DNA from 2 places in the Salipaludibacillus agaradhaerens genome. Region 1 is predicted to be linked to the other one. Evidence: a T-box and tRNA genes for the amino acid it is inferred to sense, from the RefSeq annotation. Region 1 holds a T-box; the other holds one or more tRNA genes.
What was found. A T-box is a leader RNA that pairs with one kind of tRNA and senses whether it is charged. The one in region 1 lies ahead of serS (serine--tRNA ligase), so its partner is inferred to be a tRNA-Ser.
Positions count from the first base shown of each region.

Region 2: it encodes a tRNA-Ser, which carries the amino acid that the T-box ahead of serS (serine--tRNA ligase) is inferred to sense. The anticodon was not compared.

Region 1 covers NZ_KV917378.1:2,845,672-2,852,633, forward strand. The annotation lists gene opp4A (oligopeptide ABC transporter substrate-binding protein) at 1-1,241, opposite strand, end outside; gene serS (serine--tRNA ligase) at 2,470-3,747, opposite strand; T-box leader at 3,941-4,190, opposite strand; gene pdxT (pyridoxal 5'-phosphate synthase glutaminase subunit PdxT) at 4,236-4,823, opposite strand; gene pdxS (pyridoxal 5'-phosphate synthase lyase subunit PdxS) at 4,860-5,747, opposite strand; gene BK581_RS13390 (D-alanyl-D-alanine carboxypeptidase family protein) at 5,873-6,962, opposite strand, start outside.
Region 2 covers NZ_KV917378.1:2,106,666-2,113,627, forward strand. The annotation lists rRNA gene BK581_RS09850 (16S ribosomal RNA) at 1-241, opposite strand, end outside; tRNA gene BK581_RS09855 (tRNA-Ile) at 447-523, opposite strand; tRNA gene BK581_RS09860 (tRNA-Gly) at 593-666, opposite strand; tRNA gene BK581_RS09865 (tRNA-Pro) at 782-858, opposite strand; gene BK581_RS09870 (hypothetical protein) at 1,360-1,683, opposite strand; gene BK581_RS09875 (DUF6060 domain-containing protein) at 1,863-2,576, opposite strand; gene BK581_RS09880 (hypothetical protein) at 2,691-3,176, opposite strand; partial or broken gene BK581_RS20295 (hypothetical protein) at 3,568-3,670, shown strand; tRNA gene BK581_RS09885 (tRNA-Leu) at 3,833-3,918, opposite strand; tRNA gene BK581_RS09890 (tRNA-Leu) at 3,939-4,023, opposite strand; tRNA gene BK581_RS09895 (tRNA-Asp) at 4,031-4,106, opposite strand; tRNA gene BK581_RS09900 (tRNA-Val) at 4,117-4,192, opposite strand; tRNA gene BK581_RS09905 (tRNA-Glu) at 4,255-4,329, opposite strand; tRNA gene BK581_RS09910 (tRNA-Ser) at 4,346-4,436, opposite strand; tRNA gene BK581_RS09915 (tRNA-Asn) at 4,441-4,515, opposite strand; gene BK581_RS09920 (SprT family protein) at 4,987-5,460, opposite strand; gene cmpA (cortex morphogenetic protein CmpA) at 5,672-5,791, shown strand; gene BK581_RS09925 (Tex family protein) at 6,190-6,962, opposite strand, start outside.

The sequences.
Region 1 (6,962 bases):
ACCGTCAAATTCACCGTAAATTCTTCTCCCTCTGGTGTTTCAACAAATCCATCACCCGTTATATCATCATAGCCAGCTTCCTTTAGTAACGCCATCGCTTGCTCAGGATCATACTCGTATTGGTTCAACATGCCTTCGTCAGGGTAAGCCCAGCTGATAACAGACTCTGGCGCATTAATCACTGTCCCATATCCTTCACTGAACGAATCGATCATACCTTGTCGATCAAGTGCATAGGCAAACGCTTGCCGTAATTGTTTACTTTGGAATTTTTCATTATCCATCACGTTTTGCCTTTTCTCTACATCCCAATGCCCTAGTTTAAACCCTAAATATGCGTAAGATAAAGCCTCAACTTCTTCAAGTATCACACGTTCGTCATCTTTAAGGGTAACAGCTTGAGAAGCTTCTAACTTTATAATATCTATCTCCCCTTGCGTTAAAAGCTCAGCTGCTTGGGCGCCATCTACAATACGATAATTAACGCCATCAAGATTTGGTTTGCCCTTCCAGTAATCATCAAACGCTTCAAATTCAATAAGCTCGCCAGGAATGATTTGTGTCACCCTATATGCTCCTAGCCCAACTGGTTTTTGTCTTATTTCATCAGCATCCTCAAGTTCACCTACCTCCAAATGCTCCAAATACGCTTTTGGCATCGGATATGGCCAAAGTTGCTCAATAGCATTTGGGTATGCTTCATTAAATGTGACTTCAAGGGTATACTCATCGATAATATTAACCCCACTTAAAGAATCTGCCTCACCTGTATGATAATCGTTGAAGCCTTGAATGATATTGACATTAGAGACACGTGGACCGGTATAATCTGCATGAGCCATCACTTCCCAAGCAAATTCAAAATCCTCAGCGGTAAGCTTTTCTCCATTATGCCACTTCACATTCTCTTCAATAAAAAAAGTCACTGTTTTCTTATCATCTGACCATTCCCACTTTTTAGCTAAATTTGGTTCTGGTCGCAAGTCTTCACCCGTTTTAAATAAGCTGTCTGGACTAAAGATATTTAGAGCAATACTATCATTAAAATTTTCATAATGTGCCCAATCTAACACACCGGAAAAAGATGATGTCTCCCCATATGTTAAAATACCACCTTTGGGTTCTTCCCCTTTTTCTATACTATTAGCTGAATTTATATCATTAGTGTCCCCTGAGTTGCCTTCACATGCTGTTAAACTAAAGACTGTTAAAAGTACACATATAACAATTATTTTTTTCATCGTTGTCATTCCTCCTAAATAAGTGAGCTGACCATAACAGCATTATTTATAAAGCAAACACGAGACGGTGTGGTGTTCCATCATTTCTATTAATTCAGGCTTCTTAGCACAACATTCTGCCACCGCTTCAGGGCATCCTTCAACTTGGTATTTCACCTGATAGATTATTTCGTTTACGTTTCTGCTTGGGGATAGCAGAATTAGAACCTTAGTAGACAGAGGCATCGGTGTATTAAAAAGCCTGTCTACATTCGCCTTCTCCGCAATTGTCCAGCATACAGAGAACCCGCTCTGCTATTTCCGCTACAACTCCAAGAATGCGCAATTAACCTAGATCTGCCTATAATTTTTGTTTGTACTGTTACATCCAAAGGAGTCGTTGGTTCATTCCAATTATATAACTTAGGCTGACAAGAGCGCTCTCTGAAGTGGCCCACCAGAAAGTTAATGAGGATATTACTTGATAATCTGTTTCGGCCTAGCAATTCCAACTTGTTTTAGTAGAAATATATTTTTACGGCGAATTGCCCTCCTAAGACATCTGTGCATATAAACAAGTACTTCACTCAATTAAAAAAATAGTAAGAACAGAATTGAATGCTGGCATTGGCTTCTGAAAAATCATACTTAATTACATTTCCACGGAGACGATTCATATCCTCCTCACTTAACAGGATAAGGTTTGTCCCATTATAGTAAATCTCTACCTTTGTTGAGAGTGACAATAACACTAACCTGATTCACCTACGGCACAGAAGTTTAATGACACCTCTTTAACCGTATAATACTTGCCGCCCTCAATATAAAACCCCTTGTGTAAATTTTTTATATCAAGAAGTTCCTCACGATGGCTTAAACACTCCCCTCTCCTACGTCGCTGCAATCAAGGATTGTTTGGCTATCTTTTCAATTACTTTTCCAAATATTCCCCATCTGACATCAGTTAAAACTATTTAAATATAAAATGTTTAAGCTCATTTATCAGTATAAGTTCCGTTAAAAACACGCTACCTATCTTGATATTTGTTAGTTGATTACATCCTTTATCATTAACTTTTCAAAACTTTCACTAATAAATTATACACGCTTTCACATTTTTTTGGGATATTTTTATGAAAATTTATACATAAATCATCCTTCTTTAAGATAGCAATAATGGTATTTATTATTTTCAGAACATATTATAAAAAACTCACCCTTTCGAAAAAGAAAAGGGTGAGCCCTATTATTATTTTTTAATTATATTTTTTCCACCCATATAAGGGACTAAGACGTCAGGAATATGCACTGTACCATCTTCTTGTTGGTAATTCTCTAAAATGGCTGCTACAGTTCGCCCTATTGCGAGTCCAGAACCATTCAACGTATGAACATATTCAGCTTTAGCCGTTTTGTCCCGTTTAAAACGAATATTAGCACGCCTTGCTTGGAAGGCTTCAAAATTACTACAAGAAGAGATTTCACGATAGGTGCCATTACTTGGCATCCAAACTTCAATATCATACTTTTTAGCAGCGGTAAAACCAAGATCGCCGGTACACATGTTTAGTACACGATACGGTAACTTTAATAATTGAAGAACTTTCTCCGCCTGAGACGTTAATAGCTCCAGTTGCTCATAAGAGTCTTCCGGTTTAACAAAGCGAACAAGTTCTACTTTATTGAACTGATGCTGACGAATAAGGCCACGAGTATCACGGCCTGCTGAGCCGGCTTCAGAGCGGAAGCAAGCACTGAAAGCTGCATACGCTTTAGGAAGTTCATTAACATCCATTATTTCGTCCCTATGCATATTTGTTACAGGTACTTCGGCTGTTGGAATAAGGAAGTAGTCCTCTTCTCGAATTTTAAAAGCATCCTCTTCAAATTTAGGTAATTGCCCTGTTCCTGTCATGCTGTCACGATTAACCATGTAAGGTGGCAGAACTTCTGTATACCCATGTTCATCCTCATGTAAATCCATCATAAAGTTAATAAGTGCCCTCTCTAAACGTGCTCCAGCTCCTTTATAGAAGGCAAAACGACTACCTGTCACTTTAGCTGCTCGTTCAAAATCAACAATGTTCAATTCTTTGGCAATATCCCAATGAGCTTCTTCATCAAAAGAGAAAGAAGGGATCTCTCCCCATTCACGTACGACCGTATTGTCATCCTCATCTGCCCCTACTGGCGTACTCTCGTGAGGGATATTTGGTAGAGTTAACAATAAATGAGTGAGCTCCTCATCTAATTGCCGTTGCTCTTCATCCAACTTTTTAATCTCAGTTGATACTTTTTGCATCTCTTCAATAACATGACTGGCATCTTTCTTTTCCCGTTTCATTTGAGATATTTCCTGGGAAACGGTATTTCTCCGACTTTTTAATTCTTCAACATGCTGAATAACACGACGGCGTTTTTCATCCAGTTCTCCGAAAGTATCTAATGCTGTAATGTCCTCGTTACGTTGAGCAAGCTTTTCTTTCACCTCATTGAAATGGTTTCTTAATAATTTTACATCTAACATAATAATGGACCTCCTTTTTATTGTATGACACTCTGAGAAAGTTAACGGTAAAAATAAACCTTAGCATCACCTTATAAGACGTTATGTCCTTTATGGATTTTCTCAATCGTTAAAACAAGAAGAACTAGCATTATTTTGGGTTCATACTATGACACTTTCTTCTAAATAATAAAAAACCCCCATCCCTGAATAAATCAGGGACGAGAGTTAACCCGCGTTGCCACCCTGGTTAAAGCAGATTATACCTGCTTCCACCTTGTCCTCTCTAACGGTCGAGAGCCCGCACCAGCCTAAAGATATTAAACGTGTGAACATCACGCCTATTATACGTTCAGCTAGTGTGCTCGAGGATGGATTCACGGAGCATTGACACCGGCTTTCAGCAGATACCGGTTCTCTGAAGACAATGTTCTTCCGTTACTAATTCCTGTCGTCACATTTACTTATAAGTTTAGTAATTATAGCATAACCGATTGTCACGATTAAAATCAAGTATGGATCTGGTGATAGTTACGGACCATCTGTACAAAATGCTGATGCATCCGATTATCCTCTGTTAATTCAGGATGAAAAGAACAAGCCATGAATGGGCCTTGCTTAGCAGCCACGATATCACCATCAAATGTGGCAAGTACATCTACTTCTGGACCAACGCGTGTAATAATAGGCGCACGAATAAAGATCGCTTCCACATCCTCACCCACCTGCTCCATTTTTAATGAAGCTTCAAAGCTTTCGCGTTGTCGGCCAAATGCATTTCGCTCTACCGTCATATTCATTACCGATAAATGGGGCTCTGTTTGACCTACAATTTCAGTAGCCATAAGGATAGCACCTGCACATGTGCCAAAAATCGGTTTCTCCATTTTAGCAAATGCTTGTAGGGGTTCATAAAAACCATATAAATTAATGAGCCTCCGCATCGTCGTACTTTCTCCACCAGGAAAAACAAGCCCATCAATCATATCAAGCTGTTCTTTTTTCTTCACAATTGTAATGGTTACGTCAGAGGCATGTAACGCTTTTACATGCTCTCTAACTGCCCCTTGAAGGGCTAGGACACCGATGTTAATCATGGTGGCACACACCTCTTTCATTTTCCTCCTGGGTCTTTACCAACCACGGTCCTGCATCCGGTCTTTCTTTTCAATGGCCGAAATTTCAATCCCCTTCATAGCGGGACCTAACCCTTTTGATAATTCAGCAATTAAGGCATAATCATCGTAATGTGTGGTAGCTTCAACAATGGCTTTAGCAAATTTCGGTGGGTTCTCAGATTTAAAGATCCCTGATCCAACAAAGACACCATCAGATCCAAGCTGCATCATCAGTGCAGCATCAGCCGGAGTAGCCACACCCCCAGCAGCAAAGTTAACGACAGGTAAACGACCATTACGCTTAATGTCTAGTAAGATTTCATAAGGGGCACCTAAATTCTTTGCTTCAGTCATTAACTCATCTTCTGACATGCCAATAACTTTGTTAACTTGAGCTTGCATAAGACGTTGATGACGAACCGCTTCAACAATATTACCTGTCCCAGGTTCACCTTTCGTTCTAATCATAGAAGCTCCTTCACCGATTCGACGGGCAGCTTCTCCTAAATCACGAGCGCCACATACAAAAGGTACCGTATAATCTCGCTTATTTAGATGAAAGACTTCATCAGCAGGTGTTAATACTTCACTCTCATCAATATAATCTACACCTAGTGCTTCAAGAAGACGAGCTTCTACAATATGACCGATACGCGCTTTAGCCATGACTGGAATTGAAACGGCATTTTGCACTTCTTCGACAATGAGTGGGTCAGCCATTCTTGCTACGCCACCAGCTGCTCGAATATCTGAAGGCACACGCTCAAGTGCCATGACCGCTACCGCTCCAGCTTCTTCAGCAATTTTAGCCTGTTCAGCGTTCACCACGTCCATGATGACACCGCCTTTTTGCATTTCTGCCATACCTCGTTTTACACGATCAGTCCCTACTTGTCTATCCATGAGGATCCCCCTTTAGATTAGTAATTTATTATCTGCTTAAATTACATACCTTCTATTATAACTAAAAATCCGATAAAATTAATAGGGTTTTATTTATTATAGTCAGAAAAGTATAAACGTTTAACTTAGAACCAGCCACGCACAGTATCAGCGACAGTGGACCATAAACCAGCAAAAAAGTTACCAATTCCTTGTAACATAAGTGAAAACCAGCCTGCACGCTCCACATTTTCGGTTGTCACCACGTCTACAGAAGTGCTACCTTCTTCTCCTGGCAAGTACGCTTCATCACTTTCACCATTATAGGTTACAACAAGTTGTCCAACTACTGTCCCTTCTTCAATAGGTGCTTCAAGTTTTCCAGAGGCGGTAAAAAGACTTTCATCGACTTCAAATGAATAGGAGTAAGCTTCTAGATCCTCCTCCTGAATTACCATTGTGATAGCCTCACTAGATGCTATCGCGACATCATCCTCTTTCCCTTTGGCAACTGGGACTGTTTCATGGCCTTCCAGCGTCATGTCTGCTGGAAATAGTTCGTGTGCAGAAAAATTATTGAAGCCCCATGACATAAGTCGTTCAGTCTCATTAAATCGTTCTACTTCGGACTGAGCCCCCATCACGACACTGACAAATCGCTGACCATCACGCTCTCCTGTTCCAGTAAAAGTAAAACCAGCTGCATTTGTATGACCTGTTTTTAGACCATCAATATACTCATTATCTAATTCCGTTAATTGTGTACCTTCAAGCATCCAGTTCCAATTCTGCATTGTCACAGCATCTTCTGTGCCATCACGGAAAATCTTTTCTGGAATACTGGCTGTTTCAAGGACTTCAGGATAATCATTAACTAAGTGATAAGCAAGAACTGCGGCCGCTTTAGCGGACATGTAATTATCTTCATTTTCCCCAGTACCTTCGGGATGATTCCCATTTAACAGATGATTTGGTAATCCAGTTGAATTAACAAATTGAAAATCACCTAATCCTTCGTCTGCTACATCATCTATATTTCCAATACCATATTCTTCTCCTGCGTCACGAAGTGTCGTCCCCATACCAATTTCTTTTCCTGTTTCATTCATGCGTTCTACAAAGGCACCTTCAGACCCTTCGATGAGCTCTGCCAGAGCCATTGTTGCACCATTTGCAGAATATATCGCTACAGCTTCATATAATTCTCTTACAGTATATTCTTCATCGATTCTCATC
Region 2 (6,962 bases), 740 kb from region 1:
GTGAGGATAAATCCCCACTTTTACATTCGGATCATGCGATCCAAATGATCATCCGGTATTAGCCCCGGTTTCCCGGAGTTATCCCAGTCTACAAGGTAGGTTGCCCACGTGTTACTCACCCGTCCGCCGCTCATTCCACCGGCTTCACCCCGAAGGGATCCGCCGGCTTCCTGCGCTCGACTTGCATGTATTAGGCACGCCGCCAGCGTTCGTCCTGAGCCAGGATCAAACTCTCCGAAGTACAGGATGTACAAGTGCAGACGGTGCGACAGGACGTCGCGTCTTTCGTCTGCCATCCTTAAACAGAGTTTAATGTCTCTGACATCATGTCCAAACTTTCGTCTGGCGTTGTTGAATGTTTCCACTCAACGCTTTGTTTCTTTGACGGGATATTTTCATATCCCACTTTGCTTGGCTTTTTGTTTAGTTTTCAAAGGTCAACATAATGGTGGGCCTGAGTGGACTCGAACCACCGACCTCACGCTTATCAGGCGTGCGCTCTAACCAGCTGAGCTACAGGCCCTCAAGCAACATCATCTACTATACCATGTAATGTATTGATAGTGCAAGAGTTTTTTTGAAATAATTTTTTTGGAGCGGGTGAAGGGAATCGAACCCTCGTCATCAGCTTGGAAGGCTGAGGTTTTACCACTAAACTACACCCGCATAGTTAATCTTTCTCTCTATATAAGCACTGTTCGCCGAGAGTAGATTTTGTTCACGACTTAACTTAAGTTTCATTCGTAAACTTTAAAATCACTTGGGGAAAATAACATAAAAATGGTCGGGAAGACAGGATTTGAACCTGCGACCCCTTGGTCCCAAACCAAGTGCTCTGCCAAGCTGAGCTACTTCCCGATATACCACACTATATACTATTAATATAGAAATAAATTGGTGCATTCAAGAAAAGGCTAACTTCCACAGGATTTATCCTGCCAAAGCTTTCAATATTTTAAAAGCATAATATCCAACACATATTCTTATACGTCCTACACCATTCAGTAACTATTCCATATTTTCATAATCACTATCAATTATTGTAGAGGAAAATTGGAACAACTATTATAGTATAATTTCCGGTTGTTCTTGTCAAGACTTTTATTTTCAGTCGATTACAGAAACAAGACTCGTTTTTGACATCTCTAAAAGCTCATCAATAATTTCACCGTCGGATATCTATAATAATCGCTTTTCACCCTTTCGTCAAGTCATTTTTATTTTTTATTAAGTTATAGTAGCTTATCTACTTTGAAGCTCTTTATTCTACTCTATTTAATTATATAATCGTTCATTGCAATTAAGTTAATTCATTAATTAAAGGCACTCATCTTATTAGATAAGCGACTTATATAAAAACTATCCTTTTAAATTTATTAATGTGCCGCTTGAATTAACTAAACCTAGTTCAAAAGCTTTATCAATATATGATAACGTGCTTTGTTCCCAGTGCGCGCCATTAAATGCTGCATTCGTTCTACTGTGATGGCGTTGGAGTTCGTTTGTCGGCCTAACATTTTCCTTCTTGACCACTTCGTTTTTTTCAAGAGCTTCTGTAAATTCTTTGAACGACATGTTTATTCCGTCTGGCTCTCTTCCCTCTTTACGGGCTAAGAAGTTATTAACAACCGTCAACCTTGAATATGCTGAAAAAGCTGGGTTATTTTGAATGGGTGATGACATCTTATAATATCTCCTCTCTATTTTATATTAATATTTTCGAGTGCTTGCTAATCATCCACATCATTTTTCCCTTGGGTCAATATGAAAGTTTAAATGAGCATATAAGTATGTTAGAGGTAAGTAAGTTATCAAAAACTCAAACCAACTAGTCCATATTTGCAGACTAGTTGGTTATATATTTATTTTCCTCTTTTAGTATAAACAAAAGAATATATTCCATCAGCTTGTCCATCTGATAATTTTTTAGGAAATGTGACTGATGCATTCTTTGAAGATATAAGACCCATACCTTGATTTCCTCTTAACTCTAGTTTACCTGAAACCTTCCAATGATACGGTTTGAAACTAATGTACCCTCTATCACCTTTTTTGATATTGTAATTGAAAGTCGATGAATTAGTTGCTGATTTAGTAACAGTGTAACCGGCATTAGCATTAATCGCTTTAATTTCTTGACTTCCAGAGACACTATAAGATCTAGATGTCGTCGCAGATACACCTACAGTAGCACTGCATGTAGGTGTATTGCAGTTTATATCAGCAGTAGCTTTTATACCCGATTTCGTTACTTTAGTTCTGTTACCTGAAGGTTTGAATTTGTAATAAGTTCTAAAATTAAGAATTTCAAAGGCATTCTCATCTTTTACAATTTCAAAATACTCTTCGTCATCCTCTAATTCAATAATAGATTTATATTCTTCTAAAGTTAACATTTTAACAGTACCATCTTCTTTAATTTCGAAAGGCTGTATCCAGTCGCCGGTAACAGGGTCTTCAAATCCTTCTTCACTATCGAATATGATGTCTGGTTCAACTGCTTTAGTCACATTTAAAACTGCAAATAAGCCCATACCTAGACCTGCTAACAATATAAGAAAAATTTTTTTAAACAATATAATTCCTCTTTTCTATTATATTTAGAAACAATTAAGCATTTTATAACTTGCGAGAAAAAAATTGTTTCCTAGAATATCATATCCTTATTTTAACAAATAATAAAGGATATTTCACAAAACAATTGAGATAATATACAATATTTCATCATTTTGGTATGTTTGAATTGTTCTCATGGAACTCCATTCATTGATTTTTTCCGACATTTTCTGTTCCACCTCGCTTTCATTCTTACCTATAGTAAATTCAACTTCCTTTTCATTGTAAAGTGAGAACCTAGTTCCTATTAATTCTCCCTCGTTCTCTAGTGCTATCTTCGCAGATGTCTTGTACCATATTAAATTACTACTTGATTCTTCATAAATTAAAGCTATACCATAAGTGTAAGGTTCGTTAGCTTGCTCAAAAATAATCAATCTTTCATCATCAATTAGTACTTCATTAATAATATCTTCTTCTGTAATATCTTCCTCTGAAAAAATAGCTGCTTTTAGACTTTCTAAATTTTCAAAATTATTTACCTCTTCATCTTTTCCATTTCCACATCCTGACACTAACAATAAAGTGAGAAAACATAATACTATTTTTGTTTTGATCATTTTTTTGCCCCTTACCAGTTTATTTAACTCCAATATTATATTATTGGTACTTATAAAAATCCGTTAAACTTCACCTTTATTTTCATGAGGAAATTCTATTGCACATTCAATATCACTGTCTCTTTCACCATATGCAACCAATACAATGGATAGTAGAATCTTCTGCAAGCATCACCTTTCATATTTTATTACTACTCACCATATATTTTCCTATCAACTTTTACCTTACCTATTTTTTCCTGTTTTTTCAAGTCTATAGTGTGTAAATGTAAATTTTTTTTTCCATTTCCCTTCAATTTCAGCAATAAACTGCTCTACATTGTCGCTTTAAACTTTACAACGCACCTTAATAGTTAATTGTAATGTATTTGTTTATTAGACCCTTTTTGGAGAACGCTCAGGACATGCTTCTATAAAGACTACTATCGATGTTTATGGTCACCTGTTCCCCAATAAACAATGAAACAGCAGACAGGCTTGATGACCTTTTTTAATTAATTCCCGAACATTGAACAGACGCAATTTTTAAACCATTTATTACCATGGAGTAAAACTGGAGTCAAAAAGCAAAAATAGGCCTCAATTTTTACTAATATATAAATACACAAAAAAATACCAAGGGCACTTAAACCCTTGGTATGACTGTGTTTATGTATTGGTGCGGTCGAGAAGAGTCGAACTTCCACGGGATTTCTCCCACTAGGCCCTCAACCTAGCGCGTCTGCCATTCCGCCACGACCGCATAAGCTAATAGAATATAAATGGTGCGGGTGAAGGGAGTCGAACCCCCACGCCCGAAGGCACTAGATCCTAAGTCTAGCGTGTCTGCCAGTTCCACCACACCCGCATATATATGGCGGTCCCGACGGGAATCGAACCCGCGATCTCCTGCGTGACAGGCAGGCATGTTAACCGCTACACCACGGGACCAACGTACTTATGGTGGAGGATGACGGGCTCGAACCGCCGACCCCCTGCTTGTAAGGCAGATGCTCTCCCAACTGAGCTAATCCTCCACGAAGTTTCAAACTATCATTCTTTTCGTTTAATCTTTAACAATATATTATGCAAACAAAAATGGTGACCCGTACGGGATTCGAACCCGTGTTACCGCCGTGAAAGGGCGGTGTCTTAACCACTTGACCAACGGGCCAGTAATAAAGGTTTACTGGCGGAGAAGGAGGGATTTGAACCCTCGCGCCGCTTACACGACCTACACCCTTAGCAGGGGCGCCTCTTCAGCCACTTGAGTACTTCTCCGTAATGGCTCCACAGGTAGGATTCGAACCTACGACCGATCGGTTAACAGCCGATTGCTCTACCACTGAGCTACTGTGGAATAATATTTATTGGTAATAAGCGGCGAACCTCTTCGTCAGCTTCGCTCTCTCGTTTCTTCACGTATGTCTAATACGCTCAGTCACTCTTTCTCTCGCTTCCTCGACCTTCTTGCTTCTTCCCAATAAAATAATATTGGCATAACTGGCGAATCTTCTTCGTCAGCTTCGCTCTCTCGTTTCATCACGTATGTCTAATACGCTCAGTCACTCTTTCCCTTGCTTCCTCAACCTTCTTGCTTCTTCACAATAAAATAAGAGGATTGGGGATAACCAGCGAATCTTCGACGCATACGACGTGACGCTCTTAGCCTGTATTCCTTATCTTCACCTGTTGAGAGTTACCTAAAGTAAATCATGGCTCTCAATAAGGACGAGTTACATTGTAAATGATAATAGACACAAAGTCAATATTATTTTTCACAACCTTTATGTCAGCGACTTTTATAATGTACCATATAGACTGGTAGGCGTCAATATTTTTCAGATGGTAAACTTTTAATTTTTTTCAGTTTCCCTTTACATGCTCCACAGACATATCGACTTGTATTAATTTTTCGTTTTCTTTTATAAAAGCGGTCACAGCTTGTACATTGATAATAATGAACGGTATGTGTCTTGTTATGAGAGCCAGGTAACGTTTGGCAATAGCGACTCCCCCCAACTGCAGCAAGCAGCGTTTTGAAATCTTTGTCTTTATGCTGATATCCTTTTCCTTCGAGATGTAAGTGATAGTGACATAATTCATGTTTTATTATTTTTATAAGCGCTTCTTTTCCATAAAACTCAAGTTGTTTCGGATTGATTTCGATATTGTGGCTATATAATGCGTACCGGCCTCCTGTGGTACGTAAACGTTTATTGAAATACGCCTTATGGCGGAATGGGCGATTAAAATGGATATTGGATATCTCTTCTGTTAATGCTTGTAATTCCTCATTTGTCACCTAACCATTCCCCTTCTCTTTAAAAATCAATGTCCCGGACAATCTCATGCACATATCATATCATTAAGCATGCAGGCGTTATCCGTATACCGTTACATCATTCATTTTCATTCTAACGACTACATGTTACTTTTTCCACATATCAATATAAAATAAATCTCTGCATGTAAACATTAATTATTTAGTGAAAAATAGGAAAGGAGAGAGTCCTATGCCGTCGTGGTTGAAACGGCAATTGCAAGAAGCGTATGATCGAAGGGATTTAAGGCGTATTCGTGTGTTAAATCAATGCTGGTTCTATTATAAAAATTCACAGACAGACACAGGATAAAGATATGATTACTTATCACTCTCTTCACCTTTAATTTCTTAAATCAATAGCTTCTTCAACAGACAGGTTGCTCAATACATTATGATCATGTCCGTTTAATTAACCTTAATGACGTTATAAATGAAAAGCACCTTCAATCAGTGGACGTTTTCGTACTGCTCTCACTGAGTTGGTCGTGGTCGTTGCGTGAATTAGAACCTGAACGTCCGTTAGCTCCCACCGAAATAGATGTCGCCCTCCTCTCTATTTTGAACCAGGCGTTTTACGGATGCTTATCTATGATATATCATTCCTGAACACCATATTAGTAATAGGAAAACCGCCGTCCACTTTCAGAGCAGACGGCGGCTATATATTTTCTTTGTGACATGCTTTTGCTACGCTATCTGACCGTTTAGTTATTTAGACTGATTAGCTGGCTCAAGCATCGTCAATGCTACTCTTCCTTTGGTGGCATCCACATCATCTACCCAGACGGTGACAAGATCCCCTACTGAAACAACTTCCATCGGGTGCTTAACAAATCGGTTCGCAAGTTTAGAAATGTGTACTAAACCATCTTGCTTCACACCAATGTCTACAAAGGCTCCGAAATCTACAACATTTCTTACCGTTCCTTGTAGCTCCATGCCTTTAGCTAAATCCTCCATAGATAAAATATCCGTTTTTAGAAGTGGTTTTTGGATATCGTCACGGGGGTCTCTCCCTGGTCTTGTTAACGCTTCAAGAATGTCATTCAAAGTCGGTATCCCCACATTATACCGCTCAGCTAAATCGTTAATACTAACCGTTTGAAGCTTATCCTTCACTTTTTCAGTTCCAATATCAGCGACACTCATTCCTAGTTCCTTCATGATGTCCTTTGTCACTGAGTAGGATTCGGGATGGATGGCCGTTTGATCTAACGGTTGCTCACCATCAAGGATACGAATAAATCCGATACTTTGCTCGTAAGTTTTTGCCCCAAGCCTTGGGACTTTCTTTAGCTGTGTACGGTTGGTAAACTTACCTTCTTCTTCTCGTCGTGTCACAATATTATCTGCTACACTTTTCGAGAGACCAGATACGTATTGAAGTAAGGAAGATGAAGCAGTGTTTACATTCACCCCTACTTGGTTAACGACTGTTTCCACAACAAACGTCAGACTGTTATTAAGCTTAGATTGTGTCA